DNA from 3 places in the Flexivirga oryzae genome. Region 2 is predicted to be linked to each of the others. Evidence: predicted binding sites of a transcription regulator. Region 2 holds the regulator's gene; each other region holds the start of a gene.
The links. The regulator LexA, encoded in region 2, represses DNA repair genes until DNA is damaged. The targets are predictions, from matches to a motif close to TCGAACANNTGTTCGA.
Positions count from the first base shown of each region.

Region 1: a site for LexA is predicted at 4,628-4,643, ahead of FHU39_RS00965 (HNH endonuclease signature motif containing protein). Genes of this name have one in related genera too.
Region 3: a site for LexA is predicted at 6,170-6,185, ahead of FHU39_RS19075 (13E12 repeat family protein). Genes of this name have one in related genera too.

Region 1 covers NZ_JACHVQ010000001.1:193,836-203,510, reverse strand. Annotated here, with positions in the region: gene FHU39_RS00980 (iron chelate uptake ABC transporter family permease subunit) at 1-1,181, opposite strand, end outside; gene FHU39_RS00985 (ABC transporter ATP-binding protein) at 1-13, opposite strand, end outside; gene FHU39_RS00975 (HtaA domain-containing protein) at 1,181-1,711, opposite strand; gene FHU39_RS23920 (hypothetical protein) at 1,836-2,210, shown strand; gene FHU39_RS23915 (sortase family protein) at 2,207-2,494, shown strand; gene FHU39_RS00965 (HNH endonuclease signature motif containing protein) at 2,862-4,589, opposite strand; gene FHU39_RS00960 (VOC family protein) at 5,085-5,495, opposite strand; gene FHU39_RS00955 (Rrf2 family transcriptional regulator) at 5,573-6,028, opposite strand; gene FHU39_RS00950 (sulfate/molybdate ABC transporter ATP-binding protein) at 6,071-7,006, opposite strand; gene FHU39_RS00945 (sulfate ABC transporter permease subunit) at 7,003-7,830, opposite strand; gene cysT (sulfate ABC transporter permease subunit CysT) at 7,823-8,674, opposite strand; gene FHU39_RS00935 (extracellular solute-binding protein) at 8,671-9,675, opposite strand, start outside.
Region 2 covers NZ_JACHVQ010000001.1:570,246-579,920, reverse strand. Annotated here, with positions in the region: gene FHU39_RS02705 (vitamin B12-dependent ribonucleotide reductase) at 1-2,741, opposite strand, end outside; gene nrdR (transcriptional regulator NrdR) at 2,842-3,330, opposite strand; gene FHU39_RS02695 (hypothetical protein) at 3,591-3,995, opposite strand; gene lexA (transcriptional repressor LexA) at 4,280-4,996, shown strand; gene FHU39_RS02685 (Sir2 family NAD-dependent protein deacetylase) at 5,090-5,917, opposite strand; gene FHU39_RS02680 (GOLPH3/VPS74 family protein) at 5,914-6,576, opposite strand; gene FHU39_RS02675 (LysR family transcriptional regulator) at 6,703-7,626, shown strand; gene FHU39_RS02670 (ComEC/Rec2 family competence protein) at 7,809-9,675, opposite strand, start outside.
Region 3 covers NZ_JACHVQ010000003.1:456,345-466,019, reverse strand. Annotated here, with positions in the region: gene FHU39_RS19110 (MFS transporter) at 1-236, opposite strand, end outside; gene FHU39_RS19105 (Dps family protein) at 354-836, shown strand; gene FHU39_RS19100 (SIP domain-containing protein) at 950-1,372, shown strand; gene FHU39_RS19095 (aminoacyl-tRNA deacylase) at 1,502-1,972, shown strand; gene FHU39_RS19090 (GNAT family N-acetyltransferase) at 1,953-2,942, opposite strand; gene FHU39_RS19085 (phospholipase D-like domain-containing protein) at 3,022-4,497, opposite strand; gene FHU39_RS19080 (prenyltransferase/squalene oxidase repeat-containing protein) at 4,771-5,724, shown strand; gene FHU39_RS19075 (13E12 repeat family protein) at 6,224-7,357, shown strand; gene FHU39_RS19070 (TIGR03619 family F420-dependent LLM class oxidoreductase) at 7,691-8,557, shown strand; gene FHU39_RS19065 (NAD-dependent succinate-semialdehyde dehydrogenase) at 8,692-9,675, shown strand, end outside.

The DNA.
Region 1 (9,675 bases), 380 kb from region 2:
CAGCGTCGCCCACTTCGCACCTCTCGGATCAGGAACCACAACAAGTAACACCCACCGAACGACGTCGTCATCACCCCGACCGGCAACGACTGCGGCGCGAGCAGCCACTGCGCGCCGATGTCGGCGAAGAGCAGCAGCGCTGCGCCGGTGAGCGCGGCCGGCCACAACGCCACGCCCGACGCGCCGACCAGCCGGCGCCCGATCTGCGGCGCGCAGAGCGCCACGAACGCGATCGGGCCCGCGACCGCGGTCACCGTCGCCGTCAGCGCGACCGTGACGACGAGCAGAACCAGACGCAAGCGGCCGAGGTGGACGCCTGTCGCGGCCGCGACGTCGTCACCCATGGTCGACTGCTGGATGGCGCCCGCCAGCGGCACGAGCACCCCGACGCAGCCGGCGACGATGACGGCCGGCAGCGCGAGATCCGACATACTCACACCGTTGAGCGAGCCGGCGTTCCAGCCGCTCGCCGCACTCGCGACGTCGTGATCCGTGCGCTGCACGATCCACGAATCCAGCGCGGTCAGAATGGCGTTCACCGCGATGCCGACCACGATGAGCCGCCCGCCACGGAATCCCCCACGCGCGGTCACCCCTGCCGCTTCGAGCTGCCGGTAGTCGTCCGCGGATCCGATCGTCATGTTCGTCAGCACGAGGTCCGGTTTGAGGCTCAGCACCGCTTCGGTGTTGAGGTCGACGCCGTCCTTGCTGACAACCGGGAGGTGCCGCAAGGTCTGCTGCGTGTCGGACACTCCGCGACCGACCAACCGGTCCTGCAGCCCGAGACCGATGATGGTGTCGGTCAGCGTGCCGTAGAGGTCCAGCGCGATCACCCGCTCGGCGTGCTGCACCGTGATGGTCCTACCGGTCGAGTCCTTGACGGTTGCGGGCAGCACCGGTGACGCGTTCGTGATGATCGGCTTCATGTCCGGAACGGTCCGTGCCTCGGCCGGTCCGGTCGCGGTCAGCGCGTTGATGGTGTCGGCCGCGGCGGTGGTCGTCGTCCCGGCGGTTGTGGTTCCAGCGGTTGCCGTTCCATCCGAGGAGGCGGCACCGGTCGACGTCGACACCCCCGAGGGCGACGTCGCCGGGCCGCCACCGCCGGACGAGGTCCCGCAGCCGGTGAGCAGCAGGGCCGCCGCGACGAGCGTCGCGGCGGCCGGCCTCAACTGCTTCTTCATTACCGCCGTGCCAGCTGACGCCGGCGCAGCGCCACCATCAGCAGTGCGAGCACCGCGCTACCGGCACCGGCCAGACCGAAGTCCGCGGCGTGACCGGAGCCACCGGCGCCGCTCGGGGTGTAGCCACCGGTGTTCACGCTGGCACCGCCGGCCGCACCACCGGAGCCGCCACCCGGGACGGTCTCGCCGTCGGCGTTCTGGCACACCTGTTTCGTCGATGCGCTGCGCGCACCGGTGAATGACAGCGTCAGCGAATCCATTGCCTCGCCCGCGGTGTAGAAGCCGGCGAACGCGTTGGCACCGGCGGAGGTGAGCGCCACCGACGCGGTGCCACCGCTGGCGGCCGACCCCGAGAACTGCAGGTTCGCGAAGGCAAGGCCCTGCCCGCCGACCCGGTTGCCGTCGAGCCCGAGCGACGACACGTTGGCGAGCAGCACCCCCGTGCGCGAGGGCCGCCAGACACGGCAGGATCTTTCTCCACCACGGAGAGGTATGGACTTCCACGGCTGCGTTTCCTCGTTTCCGGCCATCCGGCCATCCAGTTAGCTAAGGCTTGCCTAATGAAGTGTAGGCTTACCTTAGGCATACACCACACCGGGGTGCCGGGCCGTCGAGTGCATCGCGCCGGGTGGCATTTGAGGAGAGCGGAAGTCGATGAAGTCGCGCGGGGGTTTCGGCATCGCCGCCGGTGTGCTGGCGGCGGTCGCGGCGATCTGTCTGGTGCTCGCCGGTCTGCTGACGGCGCGGGGCGGCAGTTCGGCGCAACCGGCGTCGGTCGCGACGGGGATGAACGGTCGCCCGGCCGCGTTCGATCCGGGCGTCACCCCGATCCCGATCTCCAAGTCACACGCGGTCGACCAGCATGCCGGTCAGCGCTTCGTGGTGCCGTCGGTCGGTCTGAACGTGCCGCTGGGTGCCCTCGACGAGGTCGGCGGTGAGGTCACGCCACCCGGTTCACGTCGGCATACCGGATCCGCAACCTGGCCGTCTCCCCCAAGAATGCCGACCGCGGGACCGCTTACGTGGTGATGCATTCGACCACCGGCGGCGCAACCGCCCCGGGGAACTACCTGACGAACATCTCCCGCGGCACCGCCACCGTCGGCACCGGCGCGGTCGTCAAGGTTGCGGGTGTCTCGTACCGGGTGACGGGATGGCAGGCGGTCCGCAAGAACGAGCTCGCGTCCACCGCGAACGTGTGGAGTTCAGTGAAGGATCGCCTGGTGATCATCACCTGCCTCGAGCGCCCCGAAGGCGGCCCCTCGATCAGCAACATCGTCATCACCGCCCAGCGCCCAGCGGCGACCGAGTAGCCGCGCTAGCCGAGTAAGCAGCGGTGGCCGAGTAGGCAGCGGTGGCCGAGTAAGCAGCGGTGGCCGAGTAGGTCGAGCCGCTAGGCGAGACCGTGATCGAGGCCCCGCACACACCAGCGGCGGCCGAATCATCACCCCGCGCAACCCCTTTCAGCACCGGCCATTTCAGCGCCCGGCCATTCCCGCGGTGGCCGAGTAAGGGCGAGGAACGAGCCCGCATCGAGGTCCCGCGCCCGCGCTGGCCGAGTCATTGCCCCGCGCAACCCATTTCAGCACCGGCCATTTCAGCGGCGTTGATTTCAGCGGTGGCCGAGTAGGTCGAGCCGTTAGGCGAGACCGTGATCGAGGTCCCGCACCGTCCCGGTGGTCAGGCGACTTTGTCGGCGGCCCAGCCGGGCATGGCGCCTTCGGTCAGGTCCCAGGTGACGCCGTCGGCGGTGATGGTGGCGGTGTAGCCGTGGCGGTGCACGATCTGGTGATGTCGCCGACACAGCATGGCAGAGTTGCTCAGAGCAGTGTCGCCGCCGGCCCACCAGGGCAGCACATGGTGCACTTCACAGAAACCCGGAGGTCGGTCGCAGGTGGGGAAGGTGCATCCCATGTCTCGGTGGACGACGGCGGCCCGTATCCCTGTGGTGGCCAACCGTTTTTCACGCCCCACGTCCAGGGGTTGACTCTTGGTGCCGAGGACGACGGGGATCAGGTCCGCATCACACGCCAACCTCCGGGCGGTACCCGCGTCGAGGATCTCCCCGCCGATGGTGATCGCACCGTCCAAGTCTGTGAGGAGCCGGTGCAGGTCCATCGTGACCAACACGGTGGCGCCGGCACCGATGCCCATCCCGTCCCCGCACACGGTCTTGGCGCCCGCGGCGACCAGGTCCATCAGCGCGTCCACCCGCCGTTTACCCGGCGTCCGTTCATCCCGCACCCGCTCGGGCACGGTGCCGGTGCTGGTGCCGCGTGTGCTGGTGGCACCGTTGCTGGTGGCGCCGGAGGCCGCGCCGTCGACGTCACCGTCGCAGTCGTCGTGCTGGACGTCGGGGTGCAGGCCGAACGCGGCACCGGCGTGACCAGTCGTGCCACCAGCGTCACCAGCGTCACCGGTGGTGTCCTGGAGGTCATCGGCAGTGGTGTCCGCGTCGTGGGTGGGCCCGGACTCACTGTCGCCCGCGGCACCACCGGTGGCGCCGGTGGCGCCGGTGGGGTCGCTTTGCTGGCTGGTGGCGGTCTCGCCCGTGGTCTCGGTGGTGCTGGTGTCTTTGTGCTGGGCGGGGTGGGGTGCGGACAATGCGTTGATGGCTTGTTTGAGGATGGCGGCGTTGGCGGGGCACAGGTCGGCGATCAACCGGATCATCCCGGTCGGCAACGTCCGCCAGGTCAATGATTCCACCTTCTCCAGGTGTGCGTCCTCCCCGGAGAGTTTGTCCGCGGCATAGTTGGCGATGATCCGCCGGGTCAGTTCCGTCACGCCTCGGGACCCCAGCGCCGGGTCCAGTTGCAGGAACCAGGATTGGATGTCTTCGCGGGCCGCGGTCGGTAACACTTCGGCGACTTTCGCGGTTTGCCGCAACGCGGTCCGGGCGGTGGCCAGGGTGCAGGACCCGTCGCGGACCGCCGCGGCGATCACGTGGTTGCGCCGGTCCCGGCACGCCTCGGCCACCACCGACACCGTACTGGCGGCCGAGGGTTCGATACTGGTCCCGGCGGCCCGCGCCCGGGCGCGCACCCACCCGGTGGTGTTGGCCGCGTCCGAGGCATCCACCACACCCCGTTCGCACGCGTTCGCCGTCGCCAGCGTGGCGACCTGCCCGGCCCGCTCCTGCACACCCAGCAACACACTGACCAGGTCGGTGAGTTGGTCTTCGCCGAGCTGGTCGAACACGCGAGGGAGCTGGTCCAGCGCGTCGGCCACGGCCCTCACCTGCTCGGCCAGCCGTGGCCCCAGGCCCGGCTCCGGCCGCCGGGCGGGATCGGGCCCGTCCCAGCAAGTCGTATCCGCTTCCACCGGTGCCGGTTGACCGGGGATGCGCAAGGGTGAGTCGATGGCCACGGTGATCGAGTCCCCCTCTCCCCTAGGTGGTTTCGTTGTCATGATTCTATCGGGTGACGTTCAGGAAGTACAGAGGGTGTGCGAACATTTCTTCGATACGTTTGCCCCGAAACGTATCGGCTCGCGGGGTCGGTGACGCACGCGCGGACCTCGATACGGCTCGCCCTTGCGGGCTCGCCTACTCGGCCACCGCAATATCGCGGGCTCGCCTACTCGGCCAGCGCGGGGGGAGCGGGGTCGCCGACTCGACCACCCGGGGGACGCGACCTCGATACGCCGTTCCTCCGCTGCGCTCCCCCACGGCTACTCGGCCGGCGCGGCATGACGGCTACTCGGCCAGCGCGGCATGGCGGCAACTCGGCCAGCGCGGGGGCTACTCGGCCGGCGAGGCGTGACAGCTAACTCGGCCGGCGCGGCGTGACAGCAACTCGGCCAGCGCGGCGGCTACTCGGCCGGCGCGGCGTGACAGCAACTCGGCCAGCGCGGGGGCTACTCGGCCGGCGCGGCATGGCGGGCGCGGCCGGCGCACCTCACTCGCTACTGGACCAGCAGGCAGAACGGATGCCCGGCGGGATCGGCGAGCACGTAGAGCGGCTCGCCCTCGTCGGCCGAACGATCGAACAACTCCCGCGCGCCGAGCTCGATGGCGCGCGCCCGGTGCCGTTTCAACTCGTCCACCGACGGCACTGTGAAGTCCATGTGCAGTTGCATCGGGACGTCCTCGGATGGCCAGGTCGGGGCGGTGGTGTCCGTCTTCTGCTGGATCGTCACGACGCGCTGGCCTGCGTCGTTCAGCAGCACCAGCCAGTCGGCGTCATCCTCCCCGCTACCCGGCGGCTCCTCCCCCGCGCGGTAATGCAGCCCCAGCAACCGCCGGTAGAACTCCGCGAGCGCACGACAGTCCGGGGCGTCGATGACGGTGTGCAGCAGGACAGGGTATGCCGACATCACGTGGTCCCTCGATCGATGGCCCGAGACGGGCTTGCACCGTTCACGCTAACCCGCCCAGGCAAACACCGGGAGACTCAGCGCGGCAACCAGGACTCCGCGTTCTCGCTCAACCGACGCACGTGCGCCGGCAGTTTGCCGGTGAGCACCTGTTGCAGGCTCGTCTCGTCCAGGATGCGTCGCACGTTGGCACGCAACGCGATCCACACCTCGGGAAGGTGCTCCGCGGTGCCTTCGTAGGTCGTCTCGTGCGGACGCAGGCCACGGACCTCCGCGAGCGGGCCGTCGACCGCTCGCATCACCGCCCCGACGGTGATCTGGCTCGCCGGCCGGGTCAGCCCGTAGCCGCCGTCGGCGCCGCGGACACTGCGGACCAGACCGGCACGACGAAGCTCGGACAGGATCGACTCCACGAACTTGCGCGGCAAGTCCTGACTCGCCACGATCGTGTCCGCCTTCACCAGCTCCGGTTCCCGGACCGCCAGCTCCAGCAGCGCCCGCACCGCATATTCACTCTTCGCCGAGATCTGCACGGCAGCATCTTCGCATTGCCGGAGCAATACACCCGCCAGGGCTCAGCGCGGCGGCCGCACCCAGACCAGTCCACCGGGCTCCAGCTCGAGCGCATCAGCCTGCCCCCGGGACAGCTGCGCCCACGACGACCCGTTCGGGATCTGCAGCTCGACGCGGGTCTGGAAGCCGACCCGGTTCAGGCGCTCCACCTTCGCCTGCACCGACCCGTCCAGCTGATGGTCGGACAACTCGAGGTCGTGTGGACGCACCAGCCGACCGTCGAACTCCGTGACCGGGCCGAGGAATCCCATGACGAAGTCGTTCGCCGGGTGATCGTAGAGCTCGTCGGGCGTGCCGACCTGCTCCACCCGCCCGTGGTTGATCACGACGATCTCGTCGGACACCTCGAGCGCCTCGTCCTGATCGTGAGTCACGAAAACCGTTGTCACGTGGACCTGGTCGTGCAGCCTGCGCAGCCAGTCACGTAGCTCCTTGCGCACCTTCGCGTCCAGGGCGCCGAACGGTTCGTCCAGCAGGAGCACCTTCGGCTCGACCGCGAGCGCGCGCGCCAGCGCCATACGCTGCCGTTGACCACCGGACAGTTGCGAGGGCAGCCGATCGGCGAACTGGTCGAGGTGCACCAACTCGAGCAGTTCGTGGACACGTTCGCGGATCTCGGCCTTGGGCCGCTTACGCACTTCGAGCCCGAAGGCGACGTTGCGGTAGACCGACAGATGCTTGAACGCGGCATAGTGCTGGAAGACGAATCCCACGTTGCGCCGCTGCGCCGGCAGATCGGTCGCCTCCACACCGCCGATCCGCACGACCCCGGAGTCGGCGTCCTCGAGTCCGCCGATGATCCGCAGCAGCGTGGACTTTCCGCCACCGCTCGGCCCGAGCAGTGCGGTGAGCTGTCCCGAGGGGACGGTCAGACTGACGTCGTCGAGCGCGACGAAGTCCCCGAACCGTTTGTTGATGCCCAGCGCCTCGATACTCATGTCGTTCCTCTCTTGTCCTTGCGCAGCGAGGCAGTGACGATCGCCGCAACCGTGATCACGACGAGCAACAGCGCGATCTGGTAGGTGCCGCCTTCGAGCTGCTGGTACTTGTCCTGGATCAGCAGGGTCAGCGTCTGGGTCTGCCCGTCACCGCTGATCCCGCCGGACACCACTCGTACCGCACCGAATTCGCCCAGGGAGCGGGCCAGGCTCAGCACGAGACCGTAGACGAGCGCCGGCCGGATCGTGGGCAGCGTGATCCTGACGAACTGCTGCCACGCGCTCGCCCCGAGCACCTTCGCCGCCTGCTCCATCTCGGTCCCCGCCTCCTGCAGCACGGGCACCACCTCGCGCAGCACCAACGGGAACGAGACGAACGTCGTGGCCAGGATCATGCCCGGCAACGCATAGATGACTTGTATGCCGGAGTCGGCCAGCCCGGCACCGAACCAACCGTCGACGGGCCCGTACACGAGCACGAGTGCCAGGCCGGCGATGATCGGCGAGACGGCGACCGGCAGGTCTGCGAGCGCGCTCAACAAGCGACTGCCGGGCACGCGGTAGCGGGTCAACAGGATCCCGAACACGACACCGAAGACCGCGTTGAGCACCACGGCGACGACCGATACCTCGAGCGTCAGCCGGTATGCCGTCACCGCTGTCGGCGACGTGAGCGCATCCACGAGCTCGGTCCAGCCGTCACCGATCACCCGCGCAACGATGACCACCAGGGGTACGGCGACCAGGATGCCGACATACCCGAGCGCGAGCGCCCGCAGCCCGATCCGGCCGCGGCGACCTCGGGTCGCGACCGCGCTAGCCACGGCGCCGCGCCCTTCGTTGCAGCACATCCAGGCTGAGCAGCACGACCAGGCTGACGACCAGCAGAACCGTGGAAACGGCTGCGGCGCCGACGAAGTCGTAGTTCTGGATGCGCCCGTACGCATAGAGCGACGTGACCTGCGTGTGGTTGAGGCCGCCGCTGATCAGCAGCACCGAGCCGTACTCCCCCATCGCGCGGGCGAATCCGAGGCCAGCGCCGGAGGCGATCGCGGGTGTCAGCTGCGGCAGCACGATGCGGCGGAAGGTCGTCAGCCGGCTCGCCCCGAGGCAGGCAGCAGCCTGCTCCACCTCGGGGTCGAGCTCCTCGAGCACCGGTTGCACCGCTCGGGCGACGAACGGCAGCGTCACGAACACGAGCGCGAAGGCCACCGCCAACCGGGTGCCGTAGATGTCCAGGTGGATCGGGCTGGATGGGCCGTAGACGCTGATCAGCACCAGGCCGGCGACGATGGTGGGCAGTGCGAAGGGTATGTCGATGACGATCTCGAGCAGTCGCTTGCCCTTGAACTCGTCGCGCACCAGCACCCATGCGACGACCGTGCCCATCACCGCGTTGATCACGGTGATGATCAACGACGTGGCGACGGTCAATCGCAGTGAGGCCATTGCCTGTTCAGCGGTGACCGCGTCCCAGAAGCCGGACCAGCCACCACCGAAGGCCTTCACGACGACGGCCGCCAGCGGGATGAGCACCAACAGGCTCAGCCAGAGGGTCGAGACACCCAGGGCTGCGCCGGAGGGCAGCCGCAGTCGGGCCCGCTCCTCGCCGTCGTCACCGCGCGACGTGGTCGTCGCGGGTTCTGGTCGTATGTCGAGCGCTGTCACCCATTCCCCTCCTCGATCTTGGTCACGATGCCGGTCTTCTCGTCGAAGAACTTCGTGTCGACCGTCGACCAGCCGCCGAGGTCACTGATGGTCTCCAGCTGCGACACCTTCGGGAAGGGGTTCGTCGGGTTGTTCGCTCCCTCGATCTTCGCCGGCACATCAGCTGCGTTCAGCGGTCGGAAACCCACGCCTGCCAACACCTTTTGGCCCGCGTCGCTCTGCACGAAGGACAGGAACTTCTTTGCTGCCGGGGACGCCGACTTCGTGACGGCGACCGGGTTCTCGATCTTGAAGGTATCCGACGGCACGACGTAGTCGAGCTTCTTGCCGGCCTGACGGGCTGCGATCGCTTCGTTCTCGTAGGAGATCAGCACATCGCCAGTCCCGGCGAGGAACGCGGTGGTGGCGTCCGCGCCGCTGTCCGGCTTGCTCACCACGTGCGCGAAGAACTTCGCGAGGTAGGACTTGGCGGCGGCGGTGCCACCCTTGTGCAGCCCGTGCGAGTAGGCACCCAGGATGTTCCACTTGGCGGAGCCGGAGGTCGCCGGGTTCGGCGTCACGATCTTGACGCCCGGCTTGATCAGGTCGTCCCAGCCCTTGATGTGCAACGGGTTTCCCGGTCGGACGGCGATCACCACGACAGAGGTGGAGCCGATGCCCTTGGTCGCTCCCTTGTTCCAGGAGGCATCCACGAACTTCGGGACGAGCCGGGTCATGTCCGGCTCCAGGGAGAAGCCGACGTAGTCGGCCGGCTGGCCGCTGGCGACCGCCTTGCTCTGCGAGCCGCTCGCGCCGAACGACTCCGAGACGCCGACCCCCTTGCCCGCGGGGGTCTCCTTGAAGGCGGCAGCGAGCGCGTCATACCCGGGCTTCAGCACGGAGAAGCCGACGATCGCGACCTTCTGCGACCCTCCACCGCCGCCACCGCTGCTGCTGCTCGCGGAACATGCCGTGGCACCGAGCGCGAATGCACCGGCCGCCATGATCGCCGCGGCGCGACG
Region 2 (9,675 bases):
TCGGCGGCACCGGAGCCGGACCGGTAGTCCAGGTCTGCGGCATCGGTCTCCGCTGCGTGGGAGTCGGTGGCCTCCTCGCGCTTCGTGGTAGTGCCGACGGACTGCGAATAGGACTCGACCTCGTCCGCCACCTCATCGGCGTCCGCCTCGGACTCCTCGGTGTAGGAACCGGTTTCGAGCTGCCGGGCCCGCTCGGCAGCCGTGTGGATGCCCAGGTAGGACCGGGTGTCGAAGTCGAGGTGGTCCAGCGCCAGGCGACGGAAGACGTAGTCCATGATCGACTGCGCCATCCGGACGTCCGGGTCGTCGGTCATACCGGCCGGGTCGAACCGCAGGTTGGTGAACTTCTCGACATACGTCTCGAGCGGCACGCCGTACTGCAGACCGACGGACACGGCGATCGAGAAGGCGTCCATCATGCCGGCCAGGGTCGATCCCTGCTTGCCCAGCTTGAGGAAGATCTCACCCAGCTTGCCGTCGTCGTAGGTGCCGGCAGTGAGGTAACCCTCGGCACCCGCGACCGCGAACGACGTGGTCTCGCTCTTGCGCCGCTTGGGGAGCCGACGACGCACCGGGCGGTACTCGACGACCTTCTCCGGCTCGACGTCCTCGCTCTTGGCCGACTTCTTGCCGTCGGACAGCGGCTGCCCGACCTTGCAGTTGTCGCGGTAGACCGCCAGCGCCTTCAGACCGAGCTTCCAGCCCTCCAGGTGCACTTCGGCGATGTCCTCGACCGTCGCGCTCTCCGGCAGGTTGACGGTCTTGGAGATCGCACCGGACAGGAACGGCTGCGTCGCGGCCATCATCCGCACGTGGCCCATCGGGGCGATCGCCCGCTCACCCATCGCGCAGTCGAAGACCTCGTAGTGCTCCGGCTTCAGACCAGGGGCGTCGATCACGTGGCCGTGCTCGGCGATGTGCTCGACGATCGCCTCGATCTGCTCGGTCTGGTAGCCCAGCTTCTTCAGCGCCCGCGGGATGGTCTGGTTGACGATCTGCATCGAGCCGCCACCGACGAGTTTCTTGAACTTCACCAGCGAGAAGTCCGGCTCGATGCCGGTGGTGTCGCAGTCCATCATGAAACCGATGGTGCCGGTCGGCGCGAGCACCGAGGCCTGCGCGTTGCGGAAGCCGTTCTTGGCACCGGCCTCGACCACCTCGGCCCAGGCCCGGGTCGCGTAGCGGTGGATCTCGGAGTCCATGGCGTCCAGCGTGTGCACGGCGTCGTTGGCCGCCTGGTGCTTGCGCATGACCCGCTGGTGCGCGTCGGCGTTGCGGGCGTAACCGTTGTAGGGCCCGACGATCCCGGCGAGCTCGGCGGACCGCTTGTAGGCCGCGCCGGTCAGCAGCGAGGTGATCGCCGCCGCGAGGGCGCGACCGCCCTCGGAGTCGTAGCCGTGGCCGGTCGCCATCAGCAGCGCGCCGAGGTTGGCGTAGCCGATGCCCAGCTGGCGGTAGTCACGGGTGGTCTGGCCGATCGACTCGGTCGGGAAGTCGGCGAAGCAGATCGAGATGTCCATGGCGGTGATGACCAGCTCGGTCACCTTCTGGAAGGTGGCCGCGTCGAAGGTGTCGTCCTCGCGCAGGAACTTCAGCAGGTTGAGGCTGGCCAGGTTGCAGGAGCTGTTGTCCAGCGACATGTACTCCGAGCACGGGTTGGACGCGGTGATGCGGCCGGTCTCGGGGTTGGTGTGCCAGGCGTTGATCGTGTCGTCGTACTGCAGACCCGGGTCGGCGCACTCCCAGGCCGCCTGGTTGATCTTGTCGAAGAGGGTGCGTGCGTCGACCTCCTCGATGACCTCGCCGGTATGACGGGCGCGCAGCCCGAACGATGCTCCGTCCTCGACGGCGCGCATGAACTCGTCGGTGACGCGCACCGAGTTGTTGGCGTTCTGGTACTGGACCGAGGTGATGTCCTTGCCGCCCAGGTCCATGTCGAAGCCGGCGTCGCGCAGCGCACGGATCTTGTCCTCCTCGCGCGCCTTGGTCTCGACGAACTCCTCGATGTCGGGGTGGTCGACGTCGAGCACGACCATCTTGGCTGCCCGGCGGGTCGCGCCGCCGGACTTGATGGTGCCCGCGGAGGCGTCGGCGCCGCGCATGAACGAGACCGGGCCCGACGCGGTGCCTCCGGAGGACAGCAGCTCCTTGGAGGACCGGATGCGGGACAGGTTGAGGCCGGCACCGGAGCCGCCCTTGAAGATGAACCCTTCCTCCTTGTACCAGTTGAGGATCGAGTCCATCGAGTCGTCGACCGACAGGATGAAGCAGGCCGAAACCTGTTGCGGCGACTTGGTGCCGACGTTGAACCACACCGGCGAGTTGAAGCTGAACACCTGGTGCAGCAGTGACCAGGTCAGCTCGTGCTCGAAGATCTCGGCGTCGTCGTCCGTGGCGAAGTAGCCGTGCTCCTTGCCGGCGCGCACGTAGGTCAGCACCACGCGGTCGATCAGCTGCTTGAGGCTGTTCTCCCGCTCGGGGGTGCCGAGGGCGCCGCGGAAGTACTTGGTGGTCACGATCGTGGAGGCGTTGAGCGACCAGCTGTCGGGGAATTCCACTCCGCGCTGCTCGAAGATCGTCTCCCCGGTCTTCCAGTTCTGCTGGACGACGTCACGCCGCTCCCAGGTCACCTCGTCGTAGGGGTGGACACCAGGGGTGGTGAAGATGCGCTCGACGGTCAGCCCCTTGCGCGTGGCGTTGCCCTGCCGGGCCTGGGGGCCGGCGTCTGCCGTGTCGGTCATGTCCAACTTCCTTTCCACCTGCCGGTGGTCGACTCTGCTGCTGTTGTGTCGGTGTTACTGGTGTTGCTGTAGCGCTGTGCCGGATCGTCGGGCGACCCGCTCAGTCGTCGGCGTGCTGCCGTTGCGGCTCCACCCCGGTGGGTGGTCGTTCCGCGCGGAGCAGTGCGATCGCGGACTCGAAGTCCTCCAACCCCTCGAAGGCCTGGTAGACGCTCGCGAACCGCAGGTAGGCCACCTCGTCGAGCGTCCGCAGCGGGCCGAGGATGGCCAGGCCCACGTCGTGGGCGTCGATCTCCGCGGCGCCCTGCGCCCGGATCGACTCCTCGACCTCCTGGGCGAGCAGTGCCAGCTGGTCCTCGGTGACCGGCCGTCCCTGGCAGGCCTTCCGGACGCCGATCAGCACCTTCTGCCGGCTGAACGGTTCGCTGGCGCCGGAGCGTTTCACCACCGTCAGGCTGGCCGTCTCGAGCGTCGAGAAGCGCTTGCCACAGTTGGGGCACTGGCGACGCCGCTTGATGCAGGTGCCGTCCTCGCTGGTGCGGCTGTCGACGACCCGACTGTCGTCGTGTCGACAGAACGGACAGTGCATGCGCGACCCCTCTCCCGCGTCACCCAGCACCGGCTTCCGGCCCGTCCGCCGCACGCCTCGGCCTGTGGACGGGACTGTGGGTAATCGGTGGATGAACTGGGGATGACCGGACTGTTCATGTGGACTAGATGTGGATAAATCCCATCCGTGTAACTACTAGATGTAGGGATATTAAGCCGATCCCACCACAAGTGCAAGAGGGGGCGTGTCGACCCGGAAAAGTGCTGGTCAGGCGCCCGGGGACGGCGCGTCGCAGCCTCTCACCGAGGCAGTTGCAGGTGCTCCCCGGCGACCACCTGGAGGCTGTTGAGATCGTTGGCCAGAGCCACCTTGGTGACGGCGTCGGAGACCAGCATCGAGGGGTAGGCGCGGTGCGCGATCTCGGACAGGGTCTGCCCGGACTGCACCGTCACGCCGCGCGGCGCGGCTGCCGGTGTGGTGGCCCACGCCTTGGCCGCGGCGCCGGCGCCCACGAGCAGTGCTGCGGCGACGACGACACCGATCAGGCGGCGACCGCGTGCGGTCAGTCGCAGGCCGGTGGATTGCACCCGGACACCGACGGCACGTCCGCCGCCGCAAGCCTGCGGGCCGGTCGGGACCGCACGCAGGTGGCGGCGCGCCGGGCGCGGGTCGGCCGGGGCATCCCATTGGGCGAGTGCACTCATCTCTTCCTCCTGAAGCTGCGATGCGACGACTGACGCACGACCCGGACGGTGGGCCTGGACCGAACACCCGTGCGATCGGACACCTGTCGGATTTATAGCACGGATGTTCGACCGGGTCGAGACACGCGTCGTACAGATGTTTGGAACTTGTGTCCTAAACCCATACGCTGTTTTCACGAAGCCAAGGCAAGCACCGACCACCGACAACCGGGTCCGGACAGCCGTCCGCGCACCCTGCTGGCCGACCGCTTTCGAGCAACTTCGCCGAGGAGGAGATGGCCGCGATGGCAGATGTGCACGAACTACCCGACCGCAGGGGCGAGAGCCTCACGACCCGGCAGCGCAAGGTGCTGGAGGTGATCCGCAACTCGGTCGATCGGCGTGGCTACCCGCCGAGCCTGCGCGAGATCGGTGACGCGGTCGGCCTCACCAGTCCCAGCTCGGTCGCGCACCAGCTGACGATGCTCGAGCGCAAGGGTTACCTGCGCCGCGACCCCAACCGGCCGCGTGCCATGGAGGTCATCGACCCGGACGCGACCGACATGCGCGGCTACCGCGGCGGTTCCAGTGTGCGCGGCGCCGACGACTCCGGGGTGGACGAGACGGGGCTGGGCGACCAGCGACCGTCCCCGTCGTACATCCCGGTGGTCGGCCGCATCGCCGCCGGTGGCCCGATCCTCGCCGAGGAGGTCGTCGAGGACATCTTCCCGCTGCCCAAGCAACTCGTCGGCGAGGGCGACCTGTTCCTGCTGAAGGTGGTCGGCGACTCGATGGTCGACGCGGCCATCTGCGACGGCGACTGGGTCGTGGTGCGCCAGCAGCCGACGGCGACCAACGGCGACATCGTGGCCGCGATGCTCGACAACGAGGCGACCGTCAAGACCTTCAAGCGGACCCGCGGCAAGGTGTGGCTGCTGCCCCACAACGACGCCTACGACCCGATCGACGGCGACGACGCGACGATCCTCGGCAAGGTCACCGCGGTTCTGCGGCGCGTGTGACGCAGGTCGGGCCAACGGACAAGTTGCACAAGGAAGATCGGGGTCCCTGCGAAGTATCGGAGGAGCGAAGCGGGGGAGAACTTCGCGGGGTGATCATCCGGTGAGCGCGTCGGCCACACCGGTCAACGTCTCCCCCAGCGGCGCATCGACGCGCACCGACACCTCCTCGTCGGTCGCGCGCGTCCAGCCGTGGGTGATGACGGCGACCGGGATGCCCTCCCGGACCGCGCGGCGCACGAAGCGGTAACCGGACATCACAGCCAGCGACGAACCGAGGACGAGCACCGCACGCGCGGCAGCGACATACGAGAAGCATTGCTCGACCAGCGTTTTCGGCACCGACTCCCCGAACATCACCACGTCCGGCTTGAGCAGGTCGGAGCCGCACACGACGCAGTGCACCAGCCGGAACCCGGCGATCAGCGATTCGGCGATCGCGACATCGCCGTCGGGGCGCAGCGGGCCGTCCGCGGACCGGTCGAAGTCCGGATTCGCCAGCCGCAGCCACTCGTCGACCGTGCCACGGGCGTAGTGCTCGCCGCACTGCATGCACACGACCTGTTCGAGGCTGCCGTGCAGCTCGGCGACGTCGACCGCACCGGCGGCCTGGTGCAGTCCGTCGACGTTCTGGGTGATGATCGGGCCGAGGTAGCCGGCGGCCTGCAACGCCGCGACCGCATAGTGACCCTGGTTCGGGCCGGCCGAGGCGAACCGTGGCCAGCCGACGTAGGAGCGCGCCCAGTAGCGGCGCCGCGCCTCCCGGTCGGCCAGCAGTTCCTGCGCCGTCATCGGCGCGAACCGGCGCTTGCCGTCCGCACCGCGATAGTCGGGTATGCCGGACTCGGTGGACAGGCCGGCACCGGTGAGCGCGACCACCCCGCCACCGCTGATCAGCTCGGTCAGCGCCGCCAGGTCGTTCAACTGCCGATGACCGTCACCGTCGTGGCGGCCGTGACCGCGACCATCGCCGCGCTGGCGGCCTCCTGGGCACTGCGGATGGCCGCGGCCGCCGCACCGGCCGCCCAGTCCCGCTCGCCGACGGCCTTCGCGCGCTTCTTCAGCTCACGGCCGGAGACACCGAACTGGCGGCTGTCATAGACCCTGGTGATGACATCCGCCGCGGCGAGCAGGGCGACGAGCGACCCGGTGTGCAGATCCGGCTGGGCGGTGCCGGCGAGCACCCGGCCGCCCGCGTCCACGAGCCGGGCTCGCCCGGCCACGTCGAGCACGGGATGCCGCGGTGGCTGCAGGAATCCGCCCTTCTCGCGCCGTACCGCTCCGTCCGCCACGAGTCGGTCGTAGGTGCGGTCGGTCTGGCCCTTCGCCACCGCCGGCAGCACGCGCGCCGGCTTCTTGCCGGCCTTCGGCGCGAAGATCGCGAGGGCATGGTCGAGCAGCGGATCGCCACCGGGCCGGGCGTCGAGCACGACCAGCCGACCGTCCTTGACCGCGATCCGCCCGCACGCTGCCAACTCGCACAACACCGCTCCGGCCAGTGCCAGGTCGAGACGGGATTTGTCCGTGAACGGCCTGCCGTCGGCGCGCGTCGCCACGAGCAGCACTTCCGCACAGATGAGCATGTCTCGACAATAGGTCGTCCGGGCGGCGGACGCCTCCGTCCCCGGGCGGAACCGGTCACCCGCCACAAGGATTAGCGTTTTCCGGGAAGAGTTGTTAATTAATAACGAAATGTTATCCTTGGTCACATGATTGACGCGGCAGGCCTTCGGGTGATCAAGGCCATCAGTGACCACGGCAGCTTCACCGCAGCTGCCGCTTCGTTGGGCTACTCCCAGCCCGCCATCTCGCAGATGGTGCGGCGCCTGGAGGACCGCACCGGCACGGTGCTGGTCGAGCGGCTGGGACGCAGCGTGCGGCTCACCGAGGCCGGGCAGGTGCTGGCACGACACGCCAACCCGGTGCTGGCCGCGCTCGACGCGGCCGAGTCGGAGGTAGCCGCGATCGCCGGGCTGCGCGCCGGGCGGGTGCGGCTGATGGCCTTCCCGTCGTCGTCCTCGACCCTGGTGCCGCGCGCCCTCTCGCTGGTCAAGCAGCGTTTCCCGGACGTGCACGTGACCTTCAGCGAGGCGGAGCCGCCGGAGGCGTTCGCCGCGTTGCGTTCCGGCGAGTGCGATGTCGCGGTGACGTTCGCCTACGAGGGCACGGACCTGGCGCGGGCCGACGAGGACATCGACTCCTTCGTCACCCGCAAGCTGCTCGAGGACGAGGTCCGCCTCGCCCTGCCGTTGGACCACCCGCGCGCGAAGTCCAAGAAGGTCAAGCTCAGTGACATGGCCGACGAGCCGTGGATCGCCGGGTGCCCACGATGTCGTGGTCACCTGCTCTCCCTCGCCGAGCGGGCCGGCTTCAACCCCGACGTCGCCTTCGAGACCGAGGACTACGTCGCGGTGATGGGCCTGGTCTCCGAGGGACTCGGCGTCTCGCTGGTCCCCGAGCTCATCCGCCGGTCGGCCGGCAACCCCGGTGTGGTCACCCTGCCGATGGACCCGGCCTCCCGCCGCACGGTGTATGCCGTGACGACCCCCGACCTGCAACGCGTCCCGGCCGTGTCCGCCACTCTCGACGCATTGTGCGAGGCAGCGCGGGCCAAGAGCGTCTGCGGCAACTGAGCTCGGTCATAGCCCTCCCCTGGGGCGACCTACGCACGGCCAGCACCCCGAACACCGGTCACAGCCCTCCCCTGGGGCGACCTACGCACGGCCAACACCCCGAACACCGGTCATACCCCTCCACTGGGGCGACCTACGCACGGCCAGCGCACCGGAACCGAATGAGTCGGGACGGCTGAAACTCACCGCCTGGCCACCAGCGGCCGGCCGTCGCGCACGACGATCGCGACGTCCCCGCCGCGGTCGGTGCGCTCCACCACCGAGTTGGTCTCCCGCAGCAGGTCCAGCGTGCGTGGGGCGGGGTGGCCGTAGTCGTTGCCGGCGCCGACGCTGATCACCGCGAGCGGCGCGTGCACGAACCGCTCCAGCGCCGGGTCCTGGTTGGCCGAGCCGTGGTGCGGCACCTTGAACACGTCGACCGACGGCGCGTTCGGCAGGGCCCGCAGCTGCCCCAACAGCGTTGCCGCTGCTTCCTTCTCGATGTCACCGGTCAGCAGGATCCGCAGTCCGTGGGTGCGCACGTCGAGGACCACGCTGTTGTTGTTCTGGACCGATCCGGCTCGGATCAGCCGGCTCGGGCCGAGCACCAGCGCGTGCACCTCGCCGAGGTCGAGGACGTCGCCGGTGGCAAGGGTCCGCACCGGCAGGTGGTGCTGGGCGGCGAGGCTGCGCACGAGTGGCTCCTCGGTCGCCTCGGCGTCGGTGTCGGTGGTCGTTCGCGCGGAGAGCGGCGTGACGTAGACCGGACCGACCTCGCGGCCGTCGAGCACCCCCGCGAGTCCGCCGACGTGGTCGGCGTGGAAGTGGGTGAGCACCACCGCGTCGACGACGCCGATCCGCAGCCGGGTCAAGCAGGCGTCCATCAGGCCGGGGTCGGGTCCGGCGTCGACGACCAGGGCGTGTCCGGGTGCGGTGGCCAGCACTCCCCCGTCGCCCTGGCCGACGTCGCAGGCGACATACACCCAGCCGGCCGGTGGCCACGCCGTGACGGGCGTCGGCGCCCAGGCGGCCGCTGCGAGCACGGCCCCGGCACCCGCGAGGTAGGGACGGACCCACAGGTGCCGCAGCAGCCACACCCCCGTGAACAGTGCGAGCAGGGTCAGCACCGCGAGCAGCAGCGCACCGGCAGCACCGTCCGGCCAGGGCAACGTGCCCATCGGTACACGTGCGCAGGTGTGCGCGATCCAGGCGATCCCCTCGGTGGGGATCGCCGCGAGCCAGGCGGGCACACGGGCGAGCGCCGTGCTCACCGGGGCGACGAGCACGGTTGCGACACCGCACATCGTCGCGGGTGCCACCAGGGGTGCTGCCAGCACGTTCGCCGGTATGCCGATCAGGCTGACCGAGCCCTGCAGCAGCACGATGACCGGCGCGCACATGGCCTGCGCGGCCATCGGTATGGCGACTGCCTCGGCCAGCGGGCTCAGCCGCCGGGGTAGCCAGCGGGCGATCCGGTCAGCCCACGGCCGGGCGAAGAAGAGCAGCCCGGCGGTGGCGAGGGTGGACAGAGCGAAACCGTAGGAGGCGGCCAGCCACGGGTCGATCGCCAGCAGCGCCAGGACCGCGGCGGCCAGCACCGGCGAACCCGCCGCGCGCCGGGAGGCCGACATGCCCACCAGCCCGATGAGGCCCATGACCGCGGCCCGGATCACCGACGGCTCCGGCCGGCACAGCAGGACGAACAGACCGAGCACGACGGCGGCAGCAACCAGCCGCCAGCGGCCCCGCAGATGCAGCCAACCGGCGAACCACATCGCCGACATCAGCACGAGCGTCACGTTGGAGCCGCTGACCGCGTTGAGGTGGGTCATACCGGTGGCGCGCATGTCGTCGTTGAGATCCGGCGGCAGCCGGGAGGTGTCGCCCATCACCAGGGCGGGCACGAGCCCGCGCGCATCCGCGGGCAGGCCGTCAGTGGCGACGCGGGTGTCGCGGCGGAACACCTCGACGCCGTCGAAGAGCGGTCCGGCGCCGCCGATCAGCCGCGGCGGCCCACGCACCGTCAGCACCGCCTCGACGTCGTCGCCCGGCTCGGCCGGTTGCAGCCGC
Region 3 (9,675 bases), on a different contig from region 2:
CGCCGGCGCTCGACCCACGCCCCCGCGACGAGTCCGAAGAGCAAGTAGGGCAACCAGCGGCACGAGTTCACCCAGCCGACGTCCTGCGCGTTGCCGTGCAGTGTGACCAGGATCAGCACCTGCAGGGCGAGCAGGGTGACGTACGTGCCGAACGACGACACCGTCTCGCCGATCCACAATCGCCAGAAGGCGGTTGGCAGCCCGGGTTTGCCCCTGGCCCGCTCCCCCTCCGACATCGGTCCACTGTATAGAGCGGTCGGCGTCGGCCGGGAAGGTCAGCCTTGGCTTGCTTGCGCGCGGTCCGGAAGTGGGAAATTCTGGACTCTGTACAGATAAGGCGAAAGGCGACAGTAATGGCAACCACCAAGTCCTCCTCCACCACCACGACGTCCGAGTTGGCCTCCGGAGCCGCACAGTTCCTCACGCCGGTCGTCATCGATCTCGAAGCGCTCGTCGTCAACGGCAAGCAGGCCCACTGGCACGTCCGCGGCGGCAGCTTCATCGGCATCCACGAGCTGCTCGACGGCGTCGTGTCGCACGCCCAGGATTATGCGGACACGGCCGCGGAGCGCGTCGTCGCGCTCGGGCTGCCGCTCGACTCCCGACTGCAGACGGTCGCGGAGAAGAACACCCTTCCGGCACTGTCCGAGGGCTTCCAGCAGTGGCCGGCTACCGTGGCCGAGGTGATCGCGCAGATCGACGCCGCACTGGTGACCGTCCGGGCCGCGATCAAGGGCCTCGACGAGGTCGACCTGGCCAGCCAGGACGTGGCGATCGAGATCGAGCGCGGACTGACCAAGGACCGCTGGCTGCTCGAGGCGCACAACGCGAGCTGAGCAGGCACCACCACCACGGATCAGGGCGGGCGGCCAGTGGCCGCCCGCCCTGCCGCGTTCCGCAGAATGGGACCCGGGTTTTAGGTAAGGCTTGGCTAAGTTACAGTGGTGCCATGAATCGCCACCGTCGGGGTCCGTCGACCCACGTGCTGATCGCCGGCGACGAGCGCGACCTGGAGGTCGTCGCACAACTCGTCGCCGCGTTGCCCGCTGACGCCTTCGGCCAAGTGCTGATCGAGACGCCGATCGAGTCGGGGCCGCCGGCACTCTCGACGCCGGACCGGGTCACCGTGCAGTGGCTGCCGCGCACGGCCGACGCCGCACCCGGTGGGCGCCTCGCCGAGAGCCTCACCTGCTGGGCACGTGAATGGCTGGTCGAGGGGGACCGCCACCTGAACAGGTGCCATCACCTGTTCATCGGCGCCGCGGGCGTCCGGGCCGTCGAGGTGGTGCGCGAGGTGCTGTTCGTCGACGAGTGTCACCACCTGGAGTCGCTCGGCGACATCGTGGTGACCCGGTCGGGCGCGATCGGCTGACCGTAACGGTCCGCTCGCCTGCCCCGCGTCGGCCCTCGTCCGACCTGACTGACTGCTCGCTGGTATGACGGGAGCATCCGCGAACGTTGCGGTGTGACGGAGCAACCATCGACAGGCAGGCAGTGACCGATGAGCACCGGCGAGGAACGTGCGGCGGCGGCACTGACCGCTGCCGGTATCGACCATGAGATCGTTCGGCACGGACCGGTCCCGTCGTTGGCCGAGGCGGCCGCGGTCCGCGGCATCGAGCCGGCCCAGATCGCGAAGACGATCGTGGTCCGCCGCGACGAGGACGACTTCCTCTTCGTGCTGGTACCGGGCGACCGGAAGATCTCCTGGCCGAAACTGCGCGACCTGCTCGGCGTCAAACGACTCTCGATGCCGGACGCAGCGACGGCTTTCGACGTGACCGGCTACGAACGCGGGACCATCACGCCCTTCGGCGCTGCACAGGCCTGGCCGGTGATCGCGGACTCCCGTGTCACGGGCACGATTTCGATCGGCGGCGGTGGCCACGGCGTCTCGGCGACGGTGACCGCCGAGGACGTCATCCGGGCCCTGCATGCCCGGGTCGCCGATGTCACGGACCCGATGACGTGACACCGAGTCGCGCGGCGAGGTTGACCCACGTGCTGGTGACTTCCATGCCGAGGCCGGTGTAGAGGCCGAGGGCGCCGGTTCGCGAGTCGGTCGACAGCTCGAAGCCGGTGGCGCCGTGCGTCCGGCCGATCTCGAAGACATCGGCGAGCAGTGCGCGCGCGTGTCCCTGACGCCGAGCGTCGGCGCGGACGGCGAGACGGTCGACATACACCGACCCGTGGTTGCTGTCGATGACCGAGAACACAGCAGCGACAACCTCCTCCTCCCCGGTCGGGGCGTCCCGGCACAGGACTCGCATGTGCCAGTCCGCGAAACCGGGCCGTTCGTATGTCTGCGCGGCGAAATCGGCGTACGTCGCCTTGCGGCGGTCCGACCACTCGAGGAAGGCGTCCTCCAACACGTCGTATGCCGCCGACCGGTCGGCGACGGACGTTGCATTGCGGATCCGGTGGCCGTCCGGGAGGTGCGGGCGGTCGATCCGTACATCGGTCGGCAGGCGCAGCGCCCAGGACGTCCATCGCTCGGCGAACCCGAGTCCGCGCAGCAGGCGCTCGCCGTCGGAACCCGCCGGCACCGGCATACCGACCATCGCGGCGCCCTTCGCTCTGGCACGGGCGCACACCCAGTCCGCCAGCGCGGTGCCCAGTCCCCTTCCGCGGTACGGCGGTCGGACTGTGGCGTCGTATCGGTCGGCACCGGGATATTCGGCGTATGCCGCGAGCTCCCCGGACGAGGTGAAGACGCCGACCGTGCAGGCCGCGATGTCGAAGGACGGTCGCTGCCAGTCGCCGACGATGTCCGCTTCCTCGATGCTGACCAAGCCCGTGTCGTGGAGTTCGGATGCCGCCATCGCCGTCGCGACCGCGCCCGCGTCGTCGAAGCGCAACGCGCGCACCTGCCACCCCGGGAACGCTGCGGGGTCGAGTCGCAGCCCGGTGAGGTCGGGCGAGGCGGCGCGCTCAGTCGTCATACAGCAGATCTTTGCGACCGAGCGCCCGTCGCGCACCCGGATTTGCGGGCCACCTGCGTCCGGGTGACCCGCGTCCGCGTCAGGACGTGGCGATCGACGCGTCGTCGATGACGAAACTCGTCTGGTCGGTGTAGTCCTCGGACCCGGTGAACTTCAGCGTGACAGCCTGCCCGGCGTACGCCGAGAGGTCGAAGGTGTACTTGCTGTAGCCGGTGTTCGCGTTGAGGTTGGAGTAGGTGTAGAGGTTGCGCAGCACGCTGCCGTCGCTCGCGAGCAGTTGCACCTTGAGGGTGTCGTACTTCGATGTGGTCGTTGTCTCGGCGGTGTCGATGTGCATCCAGAATGACGCGGAGACAGTGCAATTCGCCGGCAGCGTCACGGTCTGGGAGAGGGTGTCCGTATGGCTGGTGCCGTAGCCGTCGAGCCAGGCGTCCCAGGATCCGGTGTGGGCCGGTTCTTTGCTGCCGTCGTACAACACCTGGGCGGACGACACGCTCCATGGCGACGCCGTACCGCTCTCGAAGCCGGCGTTCCCGAGCAGCTGGCTCGACCCGCAGCCGCTGGTGCCGCCACCGCCCCCGCCGGTCGAACCGAAGTCGTCGTCGAAGGCCTGCTCGATGCCGTTGACGATGCCGGAGTCGCTGACGATGAGGCCGAGCTCGCGGTTGTGGTTCAGGGAGTTGTCGGAGAAGTTCTCCGAGCCGGCGAAGACCTTCGCGTCGGCGGTGCCGTAGTCGGCGACGATCGCCTTGGCGTGGATGTAGTAGCCGCTCGGGTCCGTGTAGGTCTTGACCTGGCCACCTGCTGCGGTGACCTCGTTCAATTCCGTTGTGTAGTCGTCGTCTTCGTTCTCCGCGACCACCCGCACCGCCACACCGCGCTGCGCTGCCGCGACGACTGCGTTGACGAGGGTGGGGTCACCGAACTCCTCCTCCTGCACGTCCAGGCTTGTCTGTGCACCGTTGATCAGATTGAGGATCCGGGTCTGCGAATCGGTCGGCGACCACACGAGATCGGCGCCGTCGGACGGTGTGATGGAGGTCTTGGCGTAGTCGGCGTCGAAGACCGCCTCGATAGCGGACACATCCGACTGGTTGGTGTCGAAGATGCCGTAGTCACGTGACGTGGAGTAGTACTTCGTGTCGAAATTGCCTGTGCTGATGTAGGACTCGGTGCCGTCGACGGTGATCGTCTTCTGGTGTGTGTAGACGAAGGACGACGACGAGTAGGTCACTCCCGCGCCGGCGTTCTGCAATGCGGTGTATGCCGCACCGTCGATCGACGAATGCTGGCTGTCGAAGATGACCCGGACCGTGACTCCTGCCTTCTCCTTGGCTACCAGATCGTTCACCAGTGTCGTGTCTCGCAATTCGTAGATCGTGACGTCGATCGACTTCGTGGCGGTGTTCACGAAGTCGTAGATGGCACTTTCTCCCTGATCCGGAAGGGTGACGAGGGAGTAGTCGCTCGCCGCGTGCGCGGTGCCGGCTATCGGTATGAAGCTCGCAGCCGCAACGGTTGTCGCGATTGCGACGGATCGGACGAGCCAATGCATGGCTTTCACAGGTGGCCTCCTTGAAGGGGTGGAAGGAAGCGCAGTCGTCTGGCCCCAGGGGTGAACGGAGCAGGGTCGGAATCGGCTATCGCGCGCCGCATCATATGAGCCGGAGGTGCCACGACTGGGGGTGCGAGGGCGAATGAAGACTGAATCCAGACCGGCGCTTTGCCATTCGATCAGCTTGTGCCCGAGCGACTTTCAGCAAGAGTGGAGGGAGGACCGAAGTGACGTGGGGTGTTTTCGCGCGCTCCGGGTTGGCATGCTGGAGGGATGGACGCAGGTACGCAGTTCGCCGTCGAGTGGCTGCTCGCGGCGCCGGAGGCTGCGGTGCGTGAGCTGTCGCGGCATACCCTGTTGGGAGTGCCGCGGGCGGGCGAGGACGTGCTCAGCGGACCCTGGGTCTCGGCGTTGCTCGCCGGTCAACGGGCCGACGGAGGCTTCGGCACCGACCCGTACCGCAAGTGGACCGGCGCGCACTGGCGACTGGTCGCACTCGCCCAACTCGGGGTACCCGGCGACGATCCGCGAGTTGCCGCCGCGGCCGAGCATGTGCTGGCGTGGATCAGCGCGGATCTGCGTCGGCCACCGCCGGTCGTCGACGGTCTGGTGCGGTCCCACGCCAGCATCCACGGCAACGCGCTGGGTGCCTGCGTGCGACTCGGGCTCGCGGGCGACGAGCGCACCGGGCAGCTTGCCGAGGCGATCGTCTCCTGGCAGTGGCCGGACGGCGGGTGGAACTGTGACCATCGCGCTTCGGGGCGTCGCTCGTCGTTCCACGAGTCGGGTTGCACGGCGTGGGGATTGTCCGAATATGCCAGAGCCACAGGAGATTCCGGTGCCAGCGGCGCTGTGGACCGTGCGGTGGAGCTCTTCCTCAACCATCGGGTCTTCCGAAGGTCCGGTTCCGGCGCCCCGATCAACGCCCGATGGCTGTCGACGCCGTACCCGTCGTACTGGCACTACGACCTGCTGTCCGCGCTGCTGCTGATTGCGCAGGTGGGTAAGGCCACCGACCCACGCGCGGCCGACGCACTGGACCTGCTGGAGACGAAGCGCCGACCGGACGGGCGGTGGGATGCGGCCGCGCAGTGGTGGCGTCCATCTGGAAGCAGAGTGACACCCGAGGTCATCGACTGGGGCCCCGCCGGCGAGCCGAACCTGATGGTCACCCTGAACGCCCTCCGCGTGCTCCACGCCGCCGGCCGCCTCGCTCTAATGCAGTAAGCGCCAAGCCGTTTCGCTGTGCGCCCCGAGTAACCAGCCGACCACCGCTGCGCCGGCCGAGTAGGCGAGCCGGTCATTTTGCGCTGGCCGAGTAGCTGGAGGAGCGAAGCGGGGGAAGCGTATCGAGGTCCGCGCACCGGTGCGGTGGCCGAGTAGGCGCCTCGTCGCGCTGGCCGAGTAGCTGGAGGAGCGAAGCGGGGGAAGCGTATCGAGGTCCGCGCACCGGTGCGGTGGCCGAGTAGGCGAGCCCGCAAGGGCGAGCCGTATCGAGGTCCCGCGCCACCCCGCGCTGGCCGAGTAGACGAGCCGGTCACCCCACGGTGGCCGAGTAGACGAGCCGGTCATTTTGCGCTGGCCGAGTAGGCGAGCCCGCAAGGGCGAGCCGTATCGAGGTCCCGCGCGTGCCTCACGACCCCGCGAGCCGATACGTTTCGCATCAATTATATCGAAGAAATGTTCGCACAATCTCTGTACTTCCTGAACGTTACCCGATAGAATCATGACAACGAAAACACCCAGGGGACAGGGGGATCCGACCGTCATGGCCATCGACTCTCCCCTGCACGTGCCCGACCACCCCGCACCAGTACAACCGGATACGACTATCCCGGACGGGTACGACCCGAAGCGGCGGCCGGAGCCCGGTCTGGGGCCCCGCCTCCTGGACCAGGTGACCGCGACCGTCCAAGCGTTGGATGAGTTGCCGGGTGTGTTGGAGCAACTCGGGGACGACCAGGAGGCCGACCTCGTCGGGGTGTTGTTGCGGCTGCAGGCCCGCGCGGGGCAGGTCGCGACGTTGGCGACCGCGAATGCTTTGGACCGGGGTGTGTTGTTGACCTCGGATGCGGCGAACGCGACCCAGTGGGTGACCGGGTGCGCCACCGCTGCCGGGACCAGTATTGAACCGGCTGCGGCGTCCACCATCAGTGTGGTGGCGCAGGCGTGCCGGGACCGGCGCAACCACGTCATCGCCGCGGCGGTGCGGGACGGGTCGTGCACGCTGGGCACCGCGCGGACGGCGTTGCGGCAGACCGCGAAAGTCGCCGAAGTGTTACCGGCCGCGGCCCGGGAGGACATCCAGGCGTGGTTCCTGCAACTGGACCCCGCGTTGGGTGCCCGGGGTGTCACGGAACTGACCCGGCGGATCATCGCCAAGTACGACGCGGACAAACTCTCGGATGAGGATGCGCACCTGGAGCAGGTGGAGTCGTTGACGTGGCGGACGCTGCCGACCGGGATGATCCGGTTGATCGCCGACCTGTGCCCCGCCAACGCCGCGATCCTGAAGCAGGCGGTCACCGCGTTATCCGCACCCCAACCCGCCACCACCACTGAGGCCGCAACCAGCAGCGCCAGCGCCAGCACCGGCACCAGCGACGACGAGGGCGACGCCGGCGACAGTGACGCCGACGACGGTGCGGGTGAGGCCCCGGGCACGGACCACGACCACGTCGCCGGCGACCGTGGTGGCGACGCCGGTCAGGACCCGGCCCGTCGCGACCCGGCCGGACCGAAGGTGCCATGCCCGGCTGGCGTGCCGACAAGGTCGCCTGACCACCGGGACGGTGCGGGACCTCGATGCGGGCTCGTTCCTCGCCCTTACTCGGCCACCGCGGGAATGACCGGGCGCTGAAATGGCGGTGCTGAAATGGGTTGCGCGGGGCGATGACTCGGCGAGCGCGGGCGCGGGACCTCGATCACGGTCTCGCCTAACGGCTCGACCTACTCGGCCACCGCGGCGGGCCTCGCCCTTACTCGGCCACCGCGGCGTGACCACCGCGGAAATGGCTGCGCGAGGTGATGACTCGGTACCGCTGACTTCACCCCAACCATTGACACGCGTGTCATATTCGAGCAGCATACGGATATCCGGTCCTCCACAGGAGTTCCGGCAGACCCCCGATATCTCTGCGGGGACGAAGGTTGCCGAGCGATCGGCATACAGGACTGACTCCGGGAGTGCATCGTGAAGTTTGGAATCCGGTACGCGAACACAGGCCCTTACACCAACCCGGACGCCGCGCGCGACTTGGTTCGTCAAGCCGAAGATGCCGGGTTCGAGTCGGTCTGGACCGTTGAACACGTACTGATCCCACCGAATTACGAGTCGCAGTACCCCTATACCAAAGACGGCCGGATCCCCGAGGCGACGGCCCAGACCTATATCCCGGACCCGATGGTGTGGATGGCCTATTGCGCCGCCGTCACGGAACGGATCCGCTTCGGCTCGGCCGTCATCGTCCTTCCGATGCGGAATCCGGTGCTGTTCGCCAAGGAATCGGTAACCCTGGACAACCTCAGCAACGGCCGCCTCATGCTCGGCCTGGGCTCCGGTTGGCTGGAGGAGGAGTTCCGGGCCCTCGGCTGTCCCTTCGCCGATCGCGGGAGACGGATGGATGACTCCATCGACATCCTGCGCTATCTCTGGGGAGCCGCGGACGACCCCAAGATCGAGGGTTTCGAACTCCACGACATCAACATGGAGCCGAAACCGAAGAACGGGTCCATCCCGATCCATATCGGCGGCGACAGCAAGGTAGCGGCACGACGAGCGGGCCGACTGGGCGACGGCTACTTCCCAGCGCGCGGCTACTCGAGCGAGCTGCGTGACACCCTGTGGCGCGCAGCCGAGACGGCGGGCCGAGATCCTGAACAGATCGAGATCACCGTGAGCATGCCCGACAGTGAGGCCGAGCTCGAAGCGCTGGCATCACTTGGAGTTGATCGTGTCGCAGTACCCGTGACGAGCGAAGCCGGCCTCAAGCAACAGATCGACGGCGCGCACGATCTTCCGAAATGGCAGCGAATCATCGAGAAATACCAGGATTTGTAATCCGCTTCCAATGAGGCCCGATACATCCGGGTCTTGACTAGACATGACACTGATGTCATTGTCATCTCACGAGGCAGCGGCACCCGTGTTCGACATCACACGGCGTCGACCGAAATCACCAGAAGGGCCCTGGAATGAGCGTGAAGTACGCAGTCACCAACCCCGCCACGGGACAGATCGAAAGCACCTTCCCCACCGCAACCGACAACGAGATCGCCGACGTTCTCGCTCGAACGGGTGCGGCGTACGCCTCGTGGCGGCAGGTCCCGGTCGAGGAGCGCGCCGCCGTCCTGGGGCGCGTGAGTGACCTGTACCTCGAACGACAGGACGAGCTCGCGCTGTTGATCACCCGCGAGATGGGCAAGCCCCTCAGCCAGGCGCTCTGGGAACTCGGCCTCGTGGCCGACATCTATCGGTACTACGCCGATCAAGGTCCTGGTTTCCTGCTCGAGACCGAGTTCAACCCGAAGGATGGCGGTCACGCGGTCATCCGCAAGGAGTCCATGGGTTCACTCCTGGGAATCATGCCCTGGAACTTCCCCTACTACCAAGTGTGCCGTTTCGCCGGACCGAACCTTGTCGCCGGCAACGCCATCGTCATCAAGCATGCACCTCAGTGTCCGGAGTCCTCCAAGGCAATAGAGGAGATCTTCCACGACGCAGGTCTCCCCGCCGACGCGTACATCAACGTCTTCGCGTCGAACGAACAGGTTGCGACGATGATCGCCGATCCTCGGATAGCCGGTGTCTCCGTGACCGGCAGCGAACGGGCGGGCTCCGCCGTCGCCGAGGTCGCCGGACGGCACCTGAAGAAGGTCATCCTGGAACTCGGAGGGTCCGATCCGTTCGTCGTCCTCGACTCGGACGACCTGGCCAAGACGGTCCAGGACGCCGTGCTCGGGCGGATCATGAACGCAGGCCAGGCATGTACGTCATCCAAGCGGATGATCGTGGTTGACGACCTCTACGACGAGTTCGTCGCACAACTGGCCAAGTCCTTCGACGCGGTCGAGGTGGGCGACCCCACCAGCCCGGACACCGAGTTCGGGCCGATGTCGTCACAGGGCGCCGTCGACTCGCTCATGTCGCAGATCGACGACGCGATCGCGCACGGTGCG